One region of the Paenibacillus sp. GYB006 genome, then DNA from elsewhere that is predicted to be linked to it. Evidence: riboswitches for the same ligand, from Rfam matches in the RefSeq annotation. Region 1 holds a riboswitch; each other region holds the start of a gene.
What was found. Region 1 has a riboswitch for cyclic di-AMP ahead of PV403_RS20360 (C40 family peptidase). Riboswitches for the same ligand answer to the same signal wherever they lie in the genome.
Positions count from the first base shown of each region.

Region 2: it holds a riboswitch for cyclic di-AMP, as region 1 does, so the genes downstream of both, PV403_RS00845 (hypothetical protein) here and PV403_RS20360 (C40 family peptidase) in region 1, are expected to answer to the same signal.
Region 3: it holds a riboswitch for cyclic di-AMP, as region 1 does, so the genes downstream of both, PV403_RS16790 (C40 family peptidase) here and PV403_RS20360 (C40 family peptidase) in region 1, are expected to answer to the same signal.

Region 1 covers NZ_JARBDA010000013.1:55,859-63,870, forward strand. The annotation lists gene glgD (glucose-1-phosphate adenylyltransferase subunit GlgD) at 1-788, shown strand, start outside; gene PV403_RS20360 (C40 family peptidase) at 883-1,344, opposite strand; cyclic di-AMP (ydaO/yuaA leader) riboswitch at 1,349-1,489, opposite strand; gene PV403_RS20365 (DUF11 domain-containing protein) at 1,777-3,495, opposite strand; gene PV403_RS20370 (DUF7507 domain-containing protein) at 3,492-8,012, opposite strand, start outside.
Region 2 covers NZ_JARBDA010000001.1:173,709-181,720, reverse strand. The annotation lists gene PV403_RS00860 (serine hydrolase domain-containing protein) at 1-325, shown strand, start outside; gene PV403_RS00855 (Nramp family divalent metal transporter) at 694-2,001, shown strand; gene PV403_RS00850 (HAD family hydrolase) at 2,074-2,745, opposite strand; gene PV403_RS00845 (hypothetical protein) at 2,948-3,361, opposite strand; cyclic di-AMP (ydaO/yuaA leader) riboswitch at 3,506-3,676, opposite strand; cyclic di-AMP (ydaO/yuaA leader) riboswitch at 3,769-3,988, opposite strand; gene PV403_RS00840 (glutathione peroxidase) at 4,354-4,836, shown strand; tRNA gene PV403_RS00835 (tRNA-Leu) at 4,898-4,980, opposite strand; gene PV403_RS00830 (urease accessory protein UreF) at 5,323-6,042, shown strand; gene PV403_RS00825 (hypothetical protein) at 6,269-6,892, shown strand; gene urtE (urea ABC transporter ATP-binding subunit UrtE) at 6,977-7,672, opposite strand; gene urtD (urea ABC transporter ATP-binding protein UrtD) at 7,650-8,012, opposite strand, start outside.
Region 3 covers NZ_JARBDA010000007.1:109,564-117,575, forward strand. The annotation lists gene PV403_RS16765 (ATP-dependent DNA helicase) at 98-2,074, opposite strand; gene PV403_RS16770 (GNAT family N-acetyltransferase) at 2,279-3,250, shown strand; gene PV403_RS16775 (substrate-binding domain-containing protein) at 3,344-4,288, opposite strand; gene modA (molybdate ABC transporter substrate-binding protein) at 4,428-5,279, shown strand; gene modB (molybdate ABC transporter permease subunit) at 5,292-5,957, shown strand; cyclic di-AMP (ydaO/yuaA leader) riboswitch at 6,317-6,450, shown strand; gene PV403_RS16790 (C40 family peptidase) at 6,455-7,312, shown strand; gene PV403_RS16795 (cell wall hydrolase) at 7,747-8,012, opposite strand, start outside.

The sequences.
Region 1 (8,012 bases):
ATAATAATCGTGATTATTTTCTTCGAGCCAAAGGTACCCATATTATTCATACCGGCAGTCAGCATATTTACTCCATGGATTACCGGGAAATGTATCAGTTTCATATCTCTCAGCAAGCCGATGTCACTCTTCTTTATAAAAAAGTAGATGAGATCCTTCCTGAACATGAGTCCTGTGTACGGGTCGATGTGGACGGTGTAAAAGTTACGGGAATTCATCAAGAAGGTGATCATCCTAATATATATCTCGGTGCTTTTATTATGGAAAAACAATTGTTTCTGAAATTAGTAGATCATTGTATTGCGCATGGTCAAGATTACTTCTTCCGTGATGGAATCCAAGATAATTTGCATAACTTAAACATTGCTGGTTTTGCTTTTGATGGATACCATACCGTTATTAACTCGGTAGAAAGTTATTATCGCAATAGTATGGATCTACTTAATCAAGAACAATATCAACGTTTGTTCAAACAATATGAGATCCATACCAAAATCAAATATGAACCACCGACTAGGTTTCTCGAGAATGCGGAAGTAAGCAACTCTTTGATTGCGAATGGTTGTATTATTGGAGGGCAGGTCGAGAACAGTATTATTTTTAGAGGAGTCAAAGTTCACAAAGGGGCTCAAATTCGAAATTCGATCATCATGCAGAAATGTGTAATTGAGGAGAATACAGTGCTGGAGAATGTAATCCTTGATAAAGATGTACATTTAACGGCAGATTGCACACTGATCGGTGATGCCAAGCAGCCTTATGTCATTGCCAAAAGCAGCCAAATTTAAATCAGGAAAAAAGGTCAGAGGAGTAATTCTCTGACCTTTCTTCATATGTTCAAATTCTGAAGTTTCATAATCGTGGTGGCAGTTTATATGTATACTATAAGTCGGCCTTTTTCGCTGCTGATGAACTAAGTACACGCTTAGCACCATAATATTTTGAACTCCAATAACCCTTATTAATGGGTGTAATGGCGATACCTTTAGAGGAGGTAGCGGAGACAAAATTGTTATCGCTTAGGTATATTCCAACATGCGAAATGCCTTTACCGCTTGTATTAAAGAATACAAGATCGCCTTTGGTTAGAGCGGATTTCTTAACTGATGTGCCTTTTTTGTATTGTTGTTTCGAACTGTGAGGTAAAGTTACACCTAATTTTTTGTATACATAACGAGTAAACCCAGAGCAATCAAACCCTGTGAGTGTAGTACCGCCGTATTTATAAGGAACACCAACTGTGTTATTTACTGTGGTAGAAAGTACAGAAGCGGAAGCTTGCCCGAGTCCTGCGGTGAATAGTAATGATAGTCCTAATGCTGCTGATGCGAGTTTCTTTTTCAAAATGTAATACTCCTTCCAATGCCTGCGAGGTTAGCTAAGGATTCGGTTGAAGGTACCCTATGATCACTCTGTTTCGAGATCAATTCACCCATGGTAGGCGGGTCCCCCGCTTCTTAGGTGCGTAAGAATTCGGCGGTTATCGTGATTGCACCTTGTATATTCATGTTAATGATAACAATTAGTTACAACAATGATTACGAAAATGTTACTTTCTCTACAACGAATTTTAACATTGGGCGAATGAATTATCAACCTGATTTTACTAATTTCGTTATCTTTTTCTCGAATTTATTTCACCTTTGTGAACATGAGTGTTGTTTATCCCTTATTAACAGAAATATGATAGATATATGAATACTGACTAATTTACTAAAAAAGACGATAAAAGAGGCCCAGCTGCTTAAAATAATGCAGCTGGGCCTTTCGATTTTTTTATTCATCGTGCTCAGTAAAGACAATTTCATAGACATTAGATACCACTTCAAAGGAGTGTATACGGTCATTAAAGTTATAAGTGCAAAGGGCCTGGATCGTGTCAGAAAACACATATTCATCCCGTTCCCGCGCAGGTCTAAAGAGTGGAAACACTTGCACATGAAGTGTGTAGATTATTTGGACTAATTCCCCAGGCTGAATATCTGTAATTTGCACGGTCTGCTGCTCCATCTCAAGCACGGTTAGCTCACGTTTATGATCAGACCACTGAATAGAGCCATTTAGAATGGTAGACACACCTGGAGCAGGTAAGGGCAGCAACAAATCTGCTTTCGTATTTCCTGAATTCCGAATAGTTATCTCAAATAGAATATCGTCACCTGGCTCCACATATTTCGGTGATGTGAGAACATGAAGCAGTATGCGCGGAGCATAGAAAAAAACAGGAGTAAGAGCTAGCGTTGTCAGTTGAACCGACCTTCCATCATTGATTCGAAATGTGTATGTCAGCCGTGAACGGTTAACCCATTCTTCAGTAGGAACAATGGAGTTAGGGATCACAGAAACTTTCGATTCAAAAGTGATATATATGCTGGAGTGTGGAATTAAAGTGCCTAAAGGAAGTCCCGTCGCTAAAGAAACCTCAGGTCGTAGAATCCCGTTTACTTTTACTGTACCCGGAACCAGGTTGAGCTCTGGGGCTTGAAGTAAGTCATAGACTGCCTCTACGGGAATCTCTCCTTCATTTTGGATAAGTACTTCATAAGTAACTGTATCCTCATAGGTTACTTGAACAGGCGTTATCTTTACGGAAATTGTTAATACCGGTAACAAATAAGAGATAGACACCGGGTTTGAACGAATTGTAATTTCTTCTCCCTGATTGAGATAAAGTAACGTTGCAACACTCGTAAGAGGAGTCGAAGTTGTCCTTTTCTCTATTCTCACCTGATACGATATTTGGGTCGTTGAGTTTGCAGCAACAACAGGTATTGTAATACCTGCGAATGGATCAAGATCAGGAGCGAGGAGACCATCAATCACCACACTGCCCGGAACAAATGCCACCTCGTCATCCGACAATAAGGTGCTAACTACGGCATTTCTGATATCTTCTCTTCCTGTATTCGTGATTTGTATAAAAAAAGTAATGATATCTCCCTCAAAAGTCTGATTCGTATTGGCATAATAGTAAATGGATAATTGAGAGGGAGATACGAATAAGGTGACAGGATTAGAGATGAGCTCTTTTGTAATGAGACGACCATCCATCGCTTGGAATGTAAAGCTTGCTGTGGCCACGTTGGTAAGAGTTAAAGAATCAGGAATGCTGCTTATAATGATCTGGAACTGAATCGTAACTTTCTGGTTGATCGGCAAGATCCCAATTTGCAGACCCTCTTGCGGATTGGCGCCTGGTACAGGAACACCATCTTTCAAGAGGCTGTTGGGAATAAAGGAGGTGCCCTCCGGAAGTGTATCGATTAGCGTAACTTCCGCAGGGGCATTCCCTGTATTCTCTATTTCAAGCTGATACATAACGATGCTGTCGAGTGTCACTTGTTCCATAGAGGCACTTTTTTTGAGTGTGAGAATAGCACCTGTTAGCGGTATAGATACCATATTGGAATAAGACACACCTTCAAAACGGCCTGATGCAAAACGGACAGAAGATTGATTGTTTACTACATAATTCCTTCTATTCTGCGAATTCATATCGTAACGACCTGTACTTGGAATGTAATTGTTGAGAAAGCTCCCTCCTGAATGGTCCCAACCGTAACTCCAGTATTTGGATTGGCGTTAGGTCTAACGTTTCCATCCACAATTACACTTTCAGGAACAAATTCAGTACCGGCAGGTACGGGGTCTACCATAACGACATTCTCCACTTCTACGATTCCGTTATTGGTAATAACTACGGTATAAGTGATGGTATCGCCAACAACAGCATCTCCTGTGGAGGTCGTCTTTACAACCGTTACATTTGGTGATGAGACAGGAATCACGAGCGGGTTAGAACTAAAATTGCCGCCGAGCAATCGACCATCAGGGGGTGCGTAAGTAAATGTTCCAAATGCTTGATTGATCAGTTGTTGTAATTCTGGAAGCGTGTCAACGATGATCTGTAAAGTTACGGTGATATTGATATTCGATCCGGGAGCTACACTACCAACAGGAATCCCTGTTTCCGGATTCACCCCGGGCTGAGGAACTCCATTGATGAGTACACTATTTGGAACCAAAACGGCTCCATCAGGTAAGTCATCCGTTAAAGTTACAATTCCCGGTAAATTGCCTGTGTTCGTCAAATTTAAGAAATAGGTTACGGTATCGCCTACGGTCACGTTTGACGAGTCGGCTGTTTTGAGTAATTGAAAAATGGGCTGGTAGATCGGGATGCTCACTGTGTTGGAATAGGAAGCACCTGTAAAAGCACCGGAGGTAAAACTGACGGATGAACGGTTTTGAATGGTGTAAGGAGCACTTGGCAGCGTATTCACTCTCACGTCAAAAGTTACGGTCATTGCATTCCCTGGTGCAATCGTGCCTAGATTAATCCCGCCCGCTGGGTTTGCGTCTATTCGGGAATTTCCATCAACGGTAACACTTCCGGGTACAAAAGTACTTTCAGCTGCTAAAATATCGGACAATACAGCATTATTCACATTCGCAATTCCGTTATTCGTAACAATGACACGATACGTATAGGTGTCACCAACGACTGCGGTTGCTACAGAGGCTGATTTCACGAGTGTAATATTTGGGGAGGAAACAGGTATTTGCAATAAATTACTGGCAAAAGAACCATTCAGTGTTCTACCATCAGGCAACGTATAAGTGAAGGTTGTAGTCGCTTGATTACTTAATTGTTGACTGACCGGTAACGTATTAATGACGACGGAGAACAAAACGGTGGCTGTAGATGATATAACACCGACGGACATACCTGTTGCAGGATTTGCTCCGGGAACTGGAGCGCCATTCACAATGACACTGTTCGGAATAAGTGTTGTACCTTCAGGAATGAGATCGGTTAGAACGACGCTGCCGCCATAATTACCTGTATTCGTATACGTAATCGAATAAACTACGGTATCTCCGACCGTTGCATTAATGGTATTTGCTGTTTTAACAGCTGACAAAATAGGGCTGTATACCGGCGTGCTCACGGTATTTGAGAATGTACTGCCTGAAAATGTACCCGAAGTAAAGGTTACGATTGCGCGATTTTCAATTTGCGACAAAGAGGTCGTAGGTATTGAGTTGATACGATATTGAAAAGTAACGTTGACCGTAGACCCTGGAGTTATACTTCCGATTGTCACTCCTGTAGAAGGATTGGCGGTGGGGCGCTGGGTTCCGTCTACATATACGCTTCCGCTGACAAAGGAGGTTGCTGCGGGAAGCGCATCGGTAATGATCACATTATTCACGGTCTCGATTCCACTGTTTCCAATGGTTACGGTATACGTATTGACGTCCCCAACAGTAAGTGCCGTTAATGAAGATATTTTAACTGCTGTCACATTAGGAGCAGAAACAGTAACTATAGACACGTTAGAAGACACATTTCCGCCGAGCGTTCTACCTGATGGCAATGTATAAGAGTAACTGACAAAGGATTGATTACTCAAGAACTGCGGACTCGGAAGCGTATCGATGACGACAGAAAAGGTAATTGTACTGGAGGTCCCTGGGGTAATACTACTCGATACAATGCCTAGAGAAGGGTCGGATCCAGGTGATGGAAGTCCGTTGATTAATACACTATTTGGAACAAAAGAGGTGCCAGCAGGGATCGTATCTGTTAGATTGATGCTTGCACCAAAATTACCTGTGTTACTTACCGTAATACTGTAAGTGAGTGTATCACCAACAGTAGCATTGATTTTGCTTGCAGATTTGACAGCTGTAAGAACGGGGTTATATACAGGAATGATTGGTGCATTAGAGAAGGTTGTACCTGCAAACACTCCAGATGTAAAACTCACAGATGCGGAACTACTGATTTCAGGTGGAGTTGGTACGGAATCAACCCTTACATTATATGTGACTGTAGCAGAAGCTGAGGCTGCAATTCCGCCTAAACTAATCCCACCCGTTGGATTAGCAGTTGGATTCGGACCGCCATTAATTGTGACGCTACCAGGAATGAATGACGTCCCTGTTATTGGATCTGACAAAAGCACATTTTGCACATCTTCAATACCAAGATTAGTAACCGTTACGGTAAACGTGATAATATCACCTACGGAAACATCAGCAAGTGAACTTGTTTTGGTAACGAGTACATTTGGTGAGGATACAGGGAAACTAACCGTGTTGGATAAAGCGGTTCCTGTTAATGTCCGATTATCAGGAGTGGTAAACGTAAAGGTAGACGAAGCTTGATTCGTAATGAACTGTGGTGATGGAAGCGATGTAATCGTAACGGAAAAAGAGAGGACTGAAGTTGCACCGGCTGCAATTATTCCTGTACTGACTCCATCAATGATGGAAACGCCAGGTATGGAAATTCCATTAACAAGAACACTGTTTGGAGTAAAGGTAGTTCCTGCAGGGATGGTATCTGAAACGATAAGTGCAGCGGGTAGATTTCCAGAGTTTGCAGCCGTTATTGTATATACCACAGTATCGCCTACGGTTGCATTGTTTGTATCCGCTGTTTTGGTGAGTGAAATTTGCGGTTGAGTGATTGGAATCTGTGTTTGATTTGATGTTGATGTGCCTGAAAAAACACCTGATGTAAAACTAACCGTTGATTGGTTATTAATCTGTGAAGGTACAGCCATGGTTACATTCACCTCAAATGTAACGACAGCACTTGCCCCTGGGGCTAGACTGCCGATTGGAATGCCGGTTAGAGGCGATCGATTTGGAGCAAGGACTCCACCGATCAGCACACTCCCGGGTACAAAAGAAACGTTCTGCGGTAATCCATCGCTGAGTATGACATTGGTGATCGAAGAGGGACCACGATTAGTAATCGTGGTAGTGTAGGTAACTCTATCACCTACTACAGCTAAAGCGGTAGAAGTGGTTGTGACCACCGATACATTTGGAGCAGATACCTGAATTACAACACTGTTAGATGTAGTGCTTCCAGACAGTACACGGCCAGAAGGAGTTTGATAATAGTACAAAGCAGTTGCCTGATTCAGGATTTTCTGCGAGGCAGGCAGTGAATTTATCGTTACGAGGAAAGTAACAACGGTCATTCCACCTGCAGGTACATCCGAAATCAAAAAACCACTCACTGGGTTGGCGCCTGGAGCAGGCACACCTCCAATTACCACACTATTGGTCACAAAGCTGACTTCGGGAGGTAATACATCACTCAATGTTAGAGAGCTAACTGTATTACCCGAATTGCTGATTTGAATCGTATAAGTCAGTGTGTCTCCAGCTGTAGCCAGCGTTGTATTCGTACTTTTCACAAGGGAAATCGCAGCGTTATAGACAGGAATCGTCACTGTATTTGATGTGGAGGAGCCCGTGAATGATCCGCTTGTAAATGCAGCAGTAGCTTGATTTGCAATCGCTCCAGAAGCAGGTAAAGAAATGACTTTTAGCTGATAAGTTATCAAGGCAGAGGATTGAGCCCCAAGTGGACCAATCGCAATCCCGCTAGAGGGTACTGCGGTACTTGCAGCAACTCCATTAATACGAACTGAACTGGTTACAAAGGAGGTGCCTTCGGGCGTGAGATCAGCTAAAATAATGGAGCTGACGGTTCCAGATCCGGTGTTACTTACTGTAATACTGTAAGTGATGATATCATCTATCGCGGCTTCAGTCGTATTTGCTATTTTATCCAAACTAATATTGGGGGCTGACACAGGGATGGATACGGTATTAGAAGTAAGAAAACCACTTTGTGTGCGGCCACTAGGTAATGTATATACGTAATTGATCGTTGCCGTATTCGTGATGGTTTGCGGCGTTGGCAAAGAAATGACCTCAAGCTGGAAAGTGACCGTGCTTGTGACATTCACACCAAGCGTGCCAATGGAGAATCCAAGTGCAGGATTTGCTGTAGGAATTGGTACCCCATTTAGTGTCACACTTCCTGTAACAAAGCTTGTTCCAGGTGGTATGTTGTCTGTAATTTGAACTTGAGCTCCTATGTTTCCTGTATTCGTAAGCTGTAGTGTAACTTCAAGTAGATTACCAATGGCAGTACTTGTAGCGTTAAAGCTTTTTAAGGCGGAAATATTAGGCGCGTATAT
Region 2 (8,012 bases), on a different contig from region 1:
AATCAGCACTGAAGAATTGGTACGGTTCGGTCAGCTGCTATTGAACAAAGGAAAATGGAATGATGAACAATTAATCCCAGAGTCTTGGATCACTTATGCTACCCGCAAACATATAAACACCCCTGCTGAAGGAGACTGGGGAGTCGGATACGGCTGTCAGTTCTGGATGTGTACTCACGAGGCATATCGTGCAGATGGAGCTTTCGGTCAGCTGCTTGTCATCATACCTGATAAAGAAGCGGTGATCGCGATCAATAGCGAGGAAAATAATATTCAAGGAATTATGGATGTCATGTGGTCTGAAGTTTATCCACAATTAGGATGAAGATTCACCCTAATTCCATATCTATAGAAGATACTTTAGCAAGCAAAGTTAGCATTCCTATCCTTTGCTTGTTTTTTTTGTGGATCAAAACGCTTCTATTTGTCTATGTATCGTTACAAATTTATCGTTTTAATGAGTTATTCAATTGATTTTAGTTTATATGTATAAATGAACACATCCCGCATTTTTCATTTATTTCACCCGCGCATAAATGTTGCACTAGACAAATAAAATTGAAGTAGTACAATATATTTTGTAAACACAAGATATATTTTCTGAAAAAAATCAGATTTTCATTTGTAATTTTCATTTCCAATAGAAACAGGTGACATCTTATGAGTTTTTCTAAAAAACAAAAACAAAATTCAATGTATTCTTTATCGGGAGGAGAAACTGGAGGTGGAAGTTATACGGGTTCTCTTACGGTGCCTACAGACGCATCCTGGTTTCGTAAGCTACTCGCTTTTACCGGACCCGGCTTCCTTGTTGCGGTTGGTTACATGGACCCAGGGAACTGGGCAACAGATATCGCCGGTGGATCCCAGTTCGGGTATCGCCTGCTGTTTGTCATCGTCCTGTCTAATCTCATGGCCGTTGTACTCCAGACGCTTTCAGGCAAGCTGGGACTTGTTACAGGTAAAGACCTTGCTGAGGCATGTCGTGACCGTTTTAATCCCGCCGTTGTTGTTGTGCTTTGGGTTCTCGCAGAACTAGCCATTGCAGCTACGGATCTTGCAGAAGTCATTGGTTCAGCCATTGCACTTAATTTGTTGTTTGGCATCCCCATTCTGTATGGGGTTATTATTACAGCAGTCGATGTTCTGCTGATTCTACTCCTTCAGAATAAAGGAGTTCGGACTTTAGAAAGTATCGTCATCGTCTTAATGGGTACCATCGCGATTTGTTTTGGGATTGATTTGTTTATGGCGCATCCCAGCAGTTCCGGTATCATGCAAGGTCTCGTTCCCGATGCCGAAGTGCTGCGTAATCCTGAAATGCTCTATATAGCAATCGGTATCCTCGGCGCAACAGTAATGCCGCATAATCTATATCTTCATTCTTCTATCGTGAAGTCACGCAAGATTGAAAATACAGTTAAAGCCAAAAAAGAAGCGATCCATTATACGACGATTGACTCGACGATCGCCCTGACCATTGCCATGTTTATCAATGGCGCGATCCTCGTGGTCTCCGCAGCAGCGTTTCACCAAGCAGGCATGTTTAATGTAGCAGATATAACAGATGCATATCATCTGCTTACCCCGCTTCTCGGAACAACGGTAGCCAGTATTTTATTCGGGATTGCACTGCTCGCTTCAGGGCAAAACTCAACCCTTACCGGTACACTGTCCGGTCAGATTGTAATGGAGGGTTTCCTTAATATCAGATTGCCTGCATGGCTAAGACGACTTGCGACCCGGCTGATTGCCATTATCCCTGCTGTCATTGTTACGGCGATTGCAGGTGAGAAAGGTACCACCGATCTGCTGATTCTGAGCCAAGTCATTTTATCACTGCAGCTTCCTTTTGCCGTCATTCCGCTTGTCATGTTTACAAGCAGTAAAAAAATGATGGGTGAATTCGTCAACAAAAAATGGCTAAGCATCTTATCTTGGACCATTGCAGGAATCATTGTCATCTTAAATATATGTCTGCTCGCATTAACCCTTTTCTGAGTATAAAAAAAAGTCTGCATCGTAGTAATTCTACTGTGCAGACTATTTTTTTCGCTCTTTTTCAAGCCAAGATTATAAGAGCAGTGCTATTAATTCATCCAAACTGGATATGGTACAATCCGGCGTATCACCTGCACCTGTAGAGGGTTGATATCTTCCATACCCTTGTAAAATACGGATGGTTTTCATTCCAAGTAATTTAGCAGGAACAATATCATTATCAATCCGATCCCCAATCATAACTGCTTCCGAAGGAGCGCATCCTGCTTTTTGCAAAGCATATTCATACAGTCTCACGTCCGGTTTAGCTAATCCTTGTTCTGCAGAACAAGCGATAACATCAACATAAGAACTAAAACCATATTGATGAAGCCGTTCAGCCGTACCTGGACTCTGATTCGCAATAACCCCAATTCGGTAATATTCACCGAGCTGAGCAAGAATTTTTTTAGCTTCTGGGTAAGGAGTCTCCAGTTCTTTACGGAATTTCAGCCTAGGCCGAATATAAGCCTTGTCCTCTTCCTTCTCAATCAACTGAGAGATTGCATACTGCATGGGAGAATCAATAAAATTAGAGTAACTTTCAATAAACTTCTCCCTCACATCCTGAATCGTAATGGAATAACCTCGATCTGCAGCACGCTCAACAAACTGATTCATAATATGGTCCACCGGTATCCATTCATCGACAAGCGTGTCCCCTACATCAAAAAAAAGCCACTTTACGTCAGACCACATTCCCATCTATTGTCTCAACCTTTCAAGTTACAATGATCTTCCATATAAAAAAGACCCATGATGATCATGAGTCTCACACTACGTGTATCTTATTTGACCATTATAGCAATGCAAGATTTGTTCCGCAATCATAGTAAGAATACCTACCCTACTACATCAATAGATGTAAAACCACTTCTACATTTATCATTTCATGGCGAAAAACATTCTAATTAACAGCAGCTCGTTCTTCGTTCAACAAGAATCCGACTTCACCCTTGATGGTGAAAATGATATGATTCGCTCCCATCCCCCGGTATACACCCCGAGGATGATTCTGTTGAGTAATGATCGTTATCGGTTTTTGTGTCCATGGTCTGCATATTTGCAGAAAGCGACAGGTTAAATTCATGCTGTTCTCAAACAAAAATATCCGTCCTACTGTTGCATCGGGCAACGCCCATTTATGAGCAAACGCAGTATCCATACGGATAATATGCTGCACTCCAAGCCTTCTAACCTTTTTTTCTTCCTGTGCGCTATTCGTGAGAACGGCAAAGGACAGCTTTTTGTACATTAGTAACCGAATAAAATTTCGAGCTGCTTCATTAGGTGCAGTAACCAAAATGATTTCATTATTCATTGTGTAAGCCTCCCTATGATTGAAAAGACAACAAAAAAAGAACACCATGTACATCTGAAGGCATGCCGGCGCTCTCCCACCCGAATAGGAATATAAGGAATTACGAAAATTCCCGATTACCCTCTCGGGTGCTCACGGTTCTGCTGCCTCTCCCTATATACGCTTACGAGGTTAGCTGCCGGATTCGGACAAGAGAGAGTTGCCCTATTCCCGGCCTGACGACCCGGAAATTCACCCCTTGGAATAAACAATCTTTCGACTGTTCATTCCCGTTTGGTTCCCCCGTTTTTATAAAAGATCCACCCGAAAATAAATAGATGAATCTAAAAATTCAGCGTAGAAAACAATAAAAAACCACAGAGGGTTAGCGCCCCTGCGGTCGATAAACGATCACAAGATTCATCATTCCTCTCTCAAGTTATTAGCTTACGAGGTTAGCTGTCGGATTCGGACGATGAGAGTCGCCCTTCCTTACACATCGAATGGCACTGTCATTCGACGAATAAAGATTCACCCCAACAAAGTTCCTAGAACCAACTTTTACACCGATCCAAGCAGCCCTGCTATCATTGGTTCCCCCGTTTTTCGTTTGAATACATCAAGACGAAAATTCAGCAAGCATAGTAATGAGAATTTCTATTGTTTTATAAAATGTAACTCGTCTTTCTTTGTGCTCAAGATTTACGATATGAATCATACACCCGAAGCAGAACGGTGTAAAGGTATTCTAGAGCTCACTTCAGTCAATATTACGCCATATCCCCCTAAATTCACCCAAAAAACGAAACAATAAGGCTTCCATATCCTCTAATCTCTTTGTATCTCAGTATTACATATATTTTGTTTAAACCTTAAGAAGACAAGATATATACTTGCCTCACATTGTTCAACCCCCTTTATTAATTGTTTAAAATTTAATTGTAGAAAATATTGTAAACCCCTTATCTATTCTCTTATAATAAGAAGAAAAAGACGAGGCGGTGGGTCAATCTATGTCCATTTATGATTTCAATGTTAATACCCTGAAAGGGCAGGAACTTCATATGTCAGCTTATAAAGGTAAGGTTATGCTTATCGTTAATACCGCCAGCAAATGCGGATTATCACCGCAGTTCAAAGGATTACAAGAACTCTATGATAAATTTAATCAGCAGTCTTTTGAAGTACTCGGTTTTCCAAGTAATCAATTCGCGAGTCAAGAACCAGGGACAAGTGATGATATCGCTGAATTTTGCCAGATGAATTACGGTGTCAGTTTCCCTATGTTTGAGAAAGTAAATGTGAACGGAGAAGATGCTCATCCCCTCTTCAAATATCTAACGACCACGGCACCTGGTATTCTAGGATCGAAAGCGATCAAATGGAACTTCACTAAATTTCTTGTGGATCAAGAAGGACACATTGTAAAAAGATACAGTCCGCAGACGACCCCGGACAAAATTGAAGCTGATATCACAAAGCTCTTATCACGTTAAGGGATAAGAGCACAAAAAAAAGAGACCTTGAAGTTATAACTTCAGGTCTCTTTCTGTCTGATGCGGTCGAGAGGACTCGAACCTCCACGGGTATACACCCACTACCCCCTCAAGGTAGCGTGTCTGCCATTCCACCACGACCGCGTATCTTGTTCATCAGCAACGTTTTCGTGCCAACAAAATATATTATACACATAAACCTATATCATGTAAAGACAAAAACCAAAAAAAATTTAATTTCCTTTTTTTTACATGACAAAAACATAAAACAAGGAATCAAACACTCATTTTACGTTAAGTTGACGTTAATTTACATAACGTATAATTATAAATATAGAGATTTATGTTGACTTTACCAGTTTTTATATGTAAGAATAGGTATCAAATAGAACGGAAATTTCACAAACATAACATTGATATAACATAATAATCAATCTCCGCTTTTTATAAATTCCATCATCACCATAATTCAGGGAGGCGAACGGAATGAACCGAGGAAATAAGCTGCTCGATTATGTAAAATTGCTTGATTCCTCACTTCAGGTAGGAGGGTTTTCTCACTCTTTCGGACTTAAGTCAAAGATTGAGAGAGGAATGGTCTGTACTACGCAGGATCTGGATACGTTTATGCGTCACGAACTTTACCCTAATCTCATCAGAATCGAAGGTCTGGCCATCAAAGGAACATACAGCGCTGCTGCTAAGCAAGATTACCGGAGAATAGCACTTATCGATAAGACGCTTCATGTTCAACACTCTCCTGCAGAACAGCGGAATTCACCAAGAGCATCGGGAAAACGACTTATCAAGTTAGCCAAAGCATTGCATCCATGGATGGACTTTTCTCCACTTGAAACAGCCGCCGAACAGTACGGCACTGTCATCTCTTTGCCTGTCGTACATGCTTGGATTAATTACGAGATTGGCGTCCCCCTCTTAAACGCCGTATCTAGCTATCTCCACGCTGCCAAGAACGTGTGCTTCCTTCACGCAAGACAACTCCTTTCTTTGAAACCAAACGAACTTGAACAACTATATAGAACATTAGGAGAACATTTAGATCAGGAATGGAACAAAATAGATCTGTCTGACACCTCTGTATTTCACCCCTCCCGTTTCACCATCCAACCCTTTCTTCCTAACTTTCCTTTTCCTGAAGAAGGCACTAAGGCATCCAGAACTCCATCAAAACTCTCCTCGTATTAAACACCCTCTTCCTCCCCTTAAAACACGCCGATTATCCATTTCGGCGTGTTTTTCATCATCTATCGACGATATTGTCGGAAAAGAAAGACGTATGTAAGTTATTCATCATTGTTAGATGACGTAACAACGTATATAATATAACTATACTTTTATAGAAATACAAAGAAGACAAATCCTTCTTTATTCATTTTTTAAGAACGAAATATTTAATAGGGAGAGACGGCCATTGTCTGAAGCAAACCCGCTTACACTCGAAGATTCCTACGATCAATTTCGTTCTGCGACTGTAATAATTAATGAAGAAGGACTCATTTCTTCATACAATCAAACATGGCTCACCAAAATTTCTGAGCTTCTTCCCTATCCTGCAGAGAGCTATTTAAAGATGAATTATTACAGGGTCCTTAGTGAAATTCCAGGAACCTGCATACACAATATACAGCTCATTATTCTTCATCTGCAAAAAGTATTGGAACGACATACAACCGGTTATGCCTGCGAAATAAGTACCCTTACAGATCAAGGGTATACATGGTTTCAGTTAGAAGCTTCCCCATACAAAACTTCTCTTCAGCCCGATTTTGTCGGTCTCGTCATTTCGTATTATGACATCACTCCTTTTAAAACACTGGAAACCCATCTCAGCCACGCTTCCTCCCAGATCAAAACCCTTCGGGGTATGCTGCCCATTTGCGCTGTATGTAAACGAATTCGAGACGAAGAGGATGAATGGAATCCTGTCGAGAGTTTTGTAGAAAAAAATACACACGCCGAGTTTACACATGATATTTGTCCTGATTGTATAAGAAGAGTGTACCCCCAGTATTCTCATTTTCTAGACGAAGCCTAAATAAGCAGCTCTTCTTTGTTCGAATGATCAAAGAAGAGCTGCTTAGAGAAGCGCAGGATAGAGTACCTAATTAACGTTTATTCGTTAAACTGTCAGATAATGTTCGAAGCTGGCAAGCTCAAGTTCTTCCGGCTTCCCATGCATGGCAATAGCGCCTTTATCCATCACATAGATATAATCCGCCACACTTCGAACGAATTCTTCGCTTTGTTCCACAAGTAAAATTGCTGTATTCCCCTGATTCTTAATCTGAATGATAACATCACGGATGTCATCTACAATAGACGGCTGAATCCCTTCTGTCGGTTCATCAAGCAATAATAATCGCGGCCTTGTAGCAAGCGCCCTGGCGAAGGCAAGTTGCTGCTGTTGACCACCGCTCAGATCGCCGCCCTGTCTATTCATCATCGTCTTCAGCACAGGAAACATTTCGAGCACATCTGCTGGAATTACTTTCGTTCCCTTAGGAGCCGTTTCAAGTCCAAGCAACAGATTTTCTCTGACACTCATCTGCGGAAAGACATCTCTTCCCTGAGGGACATAGCCAATTCCAACCCGAGCACGTTTGGCCGAATCCCACTTTGTCACTTCTTTTCCATCCCAATGAATACTGCCTTTACGAACCTTTAATATACCCATTAGTGTTCGCAGCAGTGTTGATTTCCCTACCCCGTTGCGACCCATTAAACACACAACCTGGCCTGGTTTTATATCGAGGCGCACCTGACGAAGCACCACACTTTCCCCGTACCCGGATTCAACCCCCTTCAACAACAGCATCATTCTTCCTCCTTTTGCCCAAATACACTTCGGCAACTACTGGATTCTGCTGAACCTCTTCCATCGTCCCTTCGGTGAGCAGTGTTCCTTCATGCATTACAGTGACCTTCTGCGCATACTGTCTAACAAATTCCATATCATGTTCCACCACAACTACAGATCGCTCTTTTGCAATTTCTGTCAACAGCACCCCCGTCTTATTTGTCTCTTCATCTGTCATTCCTGCAACAGGTTCATCGAGTAACAACACCTCAGGGTTTTGAAGTAAAAGCATTCCAATCTCAAGCCACTGCTTTTCTCCATGGGACAAAGAGCCCGCCTTAAGATTCAAGCGATGTCC
Region 3 (8,012 bases), on a different contig from region 1:
TGTTATGATCCGGTTCAAGTCTACGTTATGACTTGAACTGGGTACAAAACAGGTCTTTTTTAGGTTATTTCTATTTTCTTTAGAATAAGATCTCGAACTACAGTGATTCTACTGAGAGTTTAGCTCCAGGTGGCAAGACGGCTTCCACTCGCTCTCTCACATTGGAATTAGACAGAATTTCCGCATCTAGTATAGCAGCAATCCCTTCATCTGTTGAAGAACGAATGAGTCTTCCGAGTCCTTGACGCAGACGAAGCAGCATGTACGGCAGGTCTACTTCTTCATATGCTGAATCAGCAGCTTCCCGTTTAGCCATAAATACAGGATCCTCCGGCGGGTAAGGAAGTGACCAAATCATAACATTAGAGAGCGAAGGTCCTGGCACATCCAGTCCTTCCCATAGACTAGCCGCACAAAGCACGCTTTCCTCGGTATTCTGGAATTCCGCAATCAAGCTGCTGATCTCCCGGTCGCCTTCATAAAGCATCTTATAGGATGCAAAGTAAGGATGATGGGAAGCTGCTTTTTTAAACTCACGAAGTTCATTCATGGTTTTAAACAACAATAAAGCTCGTCCATCGGTACGCTTGATCAGCTTGGCAGCCATCGCCAGTTTCTTCGCTGCAGCAACTTCCATTCGCATATCTTCTTCTCCAAGGAGTTCACTTGGGGCGATCAGTTTCATCTGCTTCTCGTAATCGTATGGAGAATTTACAGAGAAAGATAAATAATCACTGATACCAAGGCTGCTTGCTACATAATCAAACGACCCATCGACCGAAAGGGTTGCGGAAGAAAATACGATCGGCATTTGTAGTCCAAATACCCGTTCCTCTAATACTTCTTTGACCGTTTGCGGCATAATGGCAAGTGTCGCTGCCCCGTCCTCATTTTCTTCTGCCCAGCAAATATAATGAGCTGGATCGCGGAACAGATGGAGTGCCGTTTGAATCATTTCCAAATGTTCTTCGACAATACGCAATTTATATTCATCTAGTGTATGAAGTCCACTTTCAAATACAAGCTCTTCATCAATCGCTTCAATCGTACTCTTCCAGCGATTCAGTTCACTAAGCAGTTTATCATCGATGCGGACGCGTTTTCGGTCGGAACCAGGTATGGCTGTACTTTGCTCTGCAACCAGTTCAAAGACAAGCTGACTCTGGTCAATAGAATCTTCAATCCGCAGTGCGAGTGTCTCCCGAATCTCTCCATCCAACAGCCGAGTAACAATCTCTTCATAAGCACTATGTTTCAGCTTATAACTAAGAGCATGCTGTGCAGCAGATTCAAGTAGATGTCCTTCGTCGAATACAACCGAACTATGTTCAGGAAGCAGCGGAAGCTGACCCTCTCTTTTTCTTCCTTCATAGGTCCATACATGCTCCATGTAATAATCGTGGGAACAGATAATAATGTCTGTCGCCTTGCGGTAATAATCACGAGATAGTGTCATGCCGCAGCGATGTCTTTTATCACATACAAAACAGTCCTGAAAAGTATCCCAGTTGATCTTATTCCACTGTTCATCATTTAGATTCGGGTATTCCTTACGATCTCCATAGGGGTAAAAAGATTGCATGGTGCCCGGTGAATGGACAAAATCAGGAAGTGTTTCATATACGTCTTCAATGACAGCTGCATCTTCATCCTGAAGACGGACACTGTCTATTTTTTTGAGACAGAGGTATTGGTCCGGAGATTTTCCAAGCCGCGCATCAATCTGTAGATCCAAATAACGGGCAAGCTTAGCAATATCCCCTTCTTGCTTAACAAGCTGCTCAATGAGCGACTCATCTGCACAGGCAATGACTGCCGGTTTGCGTGTATACCTTGCATAGTTTACTGCATACAGCAGATACACGAGTGTTTTCCCCGTACCTACTCCTGCTTCAGCAAAAATGGTTTTCTTATTGGCATAGGCTCTTTCCAGTTGGTAAGCCATAAATATTTGTTCATCACGGATATCAAATCCATGTTCAGGTAATACATCATAAAAAACGTCCGCTACCCAGTCGCCGACCTGCTTGACGAATGGTTCTGACGGATCATAGGAGAAAGGATATCGCTCCATGGTTACGCCTCCAACACTATCAAATTCTTATTAGGCAAACTCCAATTATCTCACGAATAAAAAGTTTTAGCAACCTCTCCTTTCTTACCAAGTCTATCTTATTTCAGTCCTTTCTCATGCATAAAAAAACCATGGTAACGCCATTCTACATTTATGAGAATTATCAGATTCCACCTTTTTATTAAAAGAAATGAGGTGTACATCATGACTTCCTGGATCATTCGTTCCGAACTCCCTTCAGATTTCCATGCGATTGCGGAACTGCATGCCCTAGCTTTTGCCTATAACTTTGGGATGGGAGAAGCCGCTCTTGTCAGTGCCCTTCGTACACGGAAAACTTTCGATTCCGAACTCTCCCTAGTCTGCATAAAGAACGATCAAGTCATCGGTCATATTCTGTTTACCCCGCAAGAAGTACAAATAGAAGGAAACAAGGTAAAAAATCTAATCCTGGCTCCTTTATCCGTTCATCCTGATTATCAAAAACTTGGTATTGGTTCAGCTTTAATTACAGAAGGATTACATCGTGCTCAGCAGAAGGGATATGAATTATCCATTGTACTGGGCCACCCGCATTTCTATAGCCGATTTGGCTTTAGAAGCAACGCATGGATGGACGAAAAAGTAAAAATCCCGCTGGAAACGATCTTTGTAACCGAAACAGAACCCTTCCTTCGGGAGCGGCGTGTAGAGTCTAGTGATCTTCCTAAACTATATGACATGTGGGAAACCACTTATGGCCATTCTTCTTTTTCAATCCTTCCGGGACATTCACTGCTCGATTGGATTAGCCCGTCTAACACAATACGCGCATCCTCCATTCTGATCGGTGAAGAACTAGCAGGTTATATACGCTATAGCGAGAGAGACCCTAATTCTATTATTATGTTACTTGCGCGTGACAGAGAAGCTTTTGTCTATATAACATGCTATTTAAAAGGGAAGCTAAACCCGCTTCAGAACACCCACCTGCTTCTTCCTGTTTCTTCTTTATCTTCGCTTCTTAGGCAGCTGGATTGGGTTTATGATATTACACAGAAAACATATGCCGAATATATGGTCTTCGTACTGAATGGACCGTCACGTTCTAGTTTACTTTCCTACTTTAAAGACATTCATAAAGGGATTAAAACTAGAGGATCTCTGATCTGGCCAACTGAATTTGAGCTTTGTTAAAACGCCGTGTATGTGAAAGGCGGGTCTTTTTGGCAGACGAAAAAACCCGGTTATTAAAGCCAGGCTTTTTAAAAGCTTCTATATATAGCACATTTACATTCTCAGCATAATCTTCCCTGTCTCCGAAAGATCATATCCAGAAATCATACTAAGCTCATGACGAAATGCATCCGAACGAAGGATATCAAGCACGGTTTGGATGAGTACCGTATTCTCCGGTTGATCCAATAAGACAAGATCATAACGTTCTTTAATAAGCGGAATAAATTCAACTCCCGCTACAACAGATGCTGCTTTCATAGATCCTACCCCAACATCTGCTTCACCAGAGGCAACTTTTGCTGCTACAGCGAAATGACTGGTTTCTTCATTCTCATATCCTTGAATCGTCCCTCTATCCAAACCATGGATACGAAGTTGTTCATCTACAAGAACTCTAGCCCCTGCCCCTTTCTCGCGGTTTACGAATCGAAGCCCCGGTTTAGTAAGATCAGTCCATCCCTGTAACTGATGCGGATTGCCTGGTGCTACATATAATCCAGCCCACCGGCTCATCAGATTAACAACAAGATAGGAAGACCCAACTAAGAGCTTACGAATATAGGGAATATTGTATTCTCCTGTATCTCCATCAAGTAAATGAGTGCTGACGATATCCGACTTCCCTTGATACATAGAGATAAGACTGTCCAGACTTCCCACATAGGAACGCAGTGGTCTTAAAAAGGGTGAATGTTTCTCCAGATAGCTCGACAGAATATCCAGACTCAAGTCTTGGCCCGTAATAACCACTTGTCTTACTCCGCTATTCTCGGAGGCTACATAGAGTTCCCGTTTCCCCATATCATGAGCTGGCTTCGCAACAAAATCTTTGGAAGCCTGTTTGTAAGCCTCCAGATCGGCATGGTCTATTCGCATTTGTTTGCCGACTTTATAAGCGGGTAACTTTCCTTTTTTTATTAAATCATACACGGTCAGTTTGGATATTTTTAAAAGCTTCGCTATTTCCTCTGTTGTATAAGATACATTATCATTCACCTGCAATACCCCCATACAAATCTATACCCGTCATTGTATCATAATCTATTCACAATTTAGCATTGCCATCCTATCTATCATCAATATAATATATTAATTATATCTATATATAATCAATTATAACGAAAAGGTGGTTGTTATGTTCAAATTGAATAAGGTTAGTTATGTTTGTTTTAGTTTTCTCTTCATGATGTTTCTAGCAGCATGCGGTAGTACAAGCAGTACACCGGGCTCTACTTTTACGCCTACAGAGCAAGAATCACAGCAATCTACTCCAGAATCATCCTCTACACAGGCTGAGGTCACTGAGCTTACCATTTCAGCTGCAGCGAGCTTAACGGATGCGCTCGAAGAAATACAGCCGATCTTTGAGGCAAATCATCCGGAAATCCAGCTTACTTTTAATTTTGGTAGTTCCGGCGCGCTGCAGCAGCAAATTGAACAAGGTGCTCCCGTTGATCTCTTTCTGTCAGCTGCGGAGAAGAATATGCAAGCACTGATTGACAACAATCAGATCATGGAAGGATACTCTGAAACTTTGCTGACAAACGAACTTGTGCTTGTATCCGCAAATGACAGTGAGATCGATATAACATCTGAGGTTGATCTAACGAAACCGGAAGTAAAGATTGTAGCCATCGGTATTCCGGAAAGCGTTCCTGCGGGCAGTTATGCCAAAGAAGCACTCGAAGGACTTGGGCTATATGATAAACTGCTTCCAAAGGTTATACAGGCCAAGGATGTCCGTCAAGTATTACAGTACGTTGAAACTGGTAATGCTGACGCAGGTTTCGTATATAAAACGGATGCCATTCTTTCTAAAGTCAACATTGTACATACGGTTGATCCAGAGCTTTACACACCTATCCATTATCCAGTCGGCATTACTGGGGCAAGTAAACATAAAGAGGAGGCCAAAGTATTCTATGAATTCCTCAAATCTGATGAGGCCAAGACCATATTTCAGAAGTACGGGTTTAAAGGCCTTTAGTTTGCGGTGCCTATGATTGACTGGAATTTATTTTGGGCACCCGTACGATTGTCACTGATTATCGCATTGCTCTCAAGCATGGTAACGATCATTGTAGGAAGCTTACTCGCAAAATGGATGTCCAGGAAAACATTCCGCGGTAAGCTTTTTCTCGAGACTGCATTCATGCTGCCCATTGTACTGCCCCCTACCGTTGTTGGATTTTTGTTACTTGTTCTTTTTGGCAGAAACAGCTTCGTCGGTTCAGTAATTGAGCGTATATTTAATGCTCCACTTCTATTTACATGGTGGGCAGCCGTTATTGCTTCGATTGTTGTTTCTTTTCCTCTTGTCTATCAGACGATGAAAGTTGGATTTTCGTCCGTTGATAGGGAGCTTGAAGCAGCTGGACGTTCCATCGGTGCAAATGAATGGCAAGTCTTTCGTTATATTACACTTCCTCTTGTATGGCCTTCTCTTATGACCGCCTATATACTTGGATTCGCCCGTTCACTTGGGGAATTTGGGGCTACACTCATGATTGCAGGCAATATCCCAGGAAAAACGCAGACTGTACCCACTGCTATATATATTGCTGTAGACAGCGGTAATACAACCATGGCTTGGGTGTGGACCGTCTCTATTATTGTTATTTCTTTCCTCCTTTTACTAATAACAGGCCGTAATAAAACGACATAAAATGATAACATCTTTGTAATGATCAGCCCAACAACCCGTTAATTCTAAAAATACGGGTTGTTTTTTTGGTATATTCTTACCAACTAACTAGAAAATAAAGGATATTATATGAAATAATAGATAAATATTTTGTAATAAAAATAAGAAAATTAATAATTTTGGTTACAATATTGTAACCAAAAAAGGTGTTTCAGTTCTTTAGATTAGTGATAAAATACCCCTTTTAAAGGAACTTAACCTCTCTACATAAGTATATAACTAAAAATTCTGCCAAGTTTTAGTGTGCAAAAGGTGAATCGCTGGTTACAAAATTGTAACATTCAACGCTTTTTTTATTATATATTAGTTACAGTTGATTAATATTAATAAAGCCGAATCTACTACTTAGTACGGGGGACGATTTACATACTTGGGGTGAATGGATGATGAAGATCCTAGAGTACCTTCTACTCAAACCCGTCAACTAACCTCGGAGGCTAATGGAGGAATAAATAATAATGATGAAATTTGGTAAATGTATGTTGTTAACTACTCTGCTTGGAGCAGGCTTAGTACTCGGAAATTCGCAAGTGGATGCATCTTCTTCAAGTTCAAATAGTGTAAATGTACAACTTAATGATAGTCTTGTTAATTTTGAAGATGCTTCTCCTTTTCTAGATAATAACGATAGAACGCAAGTTCCATTACGTAAACTTGCAGAAGAAATGAATTATACCGTAAGTTCTTCTAAATCAGGTTCAACTACAACGGTTACTATTAAAAAGAATGGAACCACGATTAAAATTAAAACAGGTTCTACAACAGCAACAGTCAATGGAAAAAGTGTAAGTCTTGATACTCAAGTATTTATTCGCGATAGCCGTACATACGTTCCACTTCGTTTTGTATCCGAAGCCATGGGAAGTGAAGTTGTTTGGAAAAAGAGCTACTCTCTTGTTATGGTAAGTACTACAGGTAAAACATATAGCCCGATTCTTGTAGGGAATGATCATGTAAAAGGAACGAGTATTGTTCAAGAAGCTACAAAATATATAGGTACACCTTATGTATATGGAGGCTCTACTCCAAGCGGATTTGACTGCTCTGGTTTCGTGAAATATGTTTTTGAGAAACACAATGTATCCCTTCCGCGTACAGCAGCTTCCATGTATAAGACAGGAACTTCTGTATCAAAGAGTAATCTGAAGCAAGGCGATCTTGTTTTCTTTAATACAACAGGTTCTGTCTCTCATGTTGGCATTTACGTTGGAAACAATAGTTTCATTTCTGCCACTACTTCCAGTGGTATTAAAATCGACAGCTTGAGTAACACTTACTGGGGTCCTAAATATGTAGGAGCAAAAAGTGTACTCTAATATCATAGATTAGAATGATAAGAAGACATTCACTCCGCGTGTTGGAGATGAATGTCTTCTTTTTGTCTTGTAAGATTTCTTATGGTGACTTTGAGTTATAGCGTGAGCAGGATCAGAGCCGAGAAAAATGAACGTCAGGCCATACGTAGAATGTTCACCAATGTCTACGTCAGTGTGGTTCACGAGTATATTGTTTTGATGGAGTATATTGTCCATCGGGTACATGAATGTACCACAGGCCGCACAAGGACACAGAACCAAGGTTTGTTGTTGTCTAACCATTCGCGTTCCTCTACTCTTCTCGAGGCACTAACTATAGTCAAAAAAGGTACGGCTCCTCAACTGTTTTGAGGAGCCGTACCTTTTCTTTATAAGAAGACTTTTAAGCAGTCTCCTTTAAGAACATCTTTTTTTGACTTCAATATTATAAATTCCTATTTTGTGAATACATGATTCCCTATTGTTTTTATAATAGGACGCGCTTTACTCCAAGCCGATGTAGCAATCTTAGGATTATAATAATAGAGCGCTCCCCCTGTTGGATCTTCGCCATTCAGCGCACGCTTCGCTGCTACATAAGCAGATGAATTAGGAGTGAGGTTATACTGGCCGTCATCCACCGCAGTAAACTGTCTAGGATGAAGGATAACATCTTTTATAGAACTTGGGAACTGATTAGACTGGACCCGGTTAAGGATGA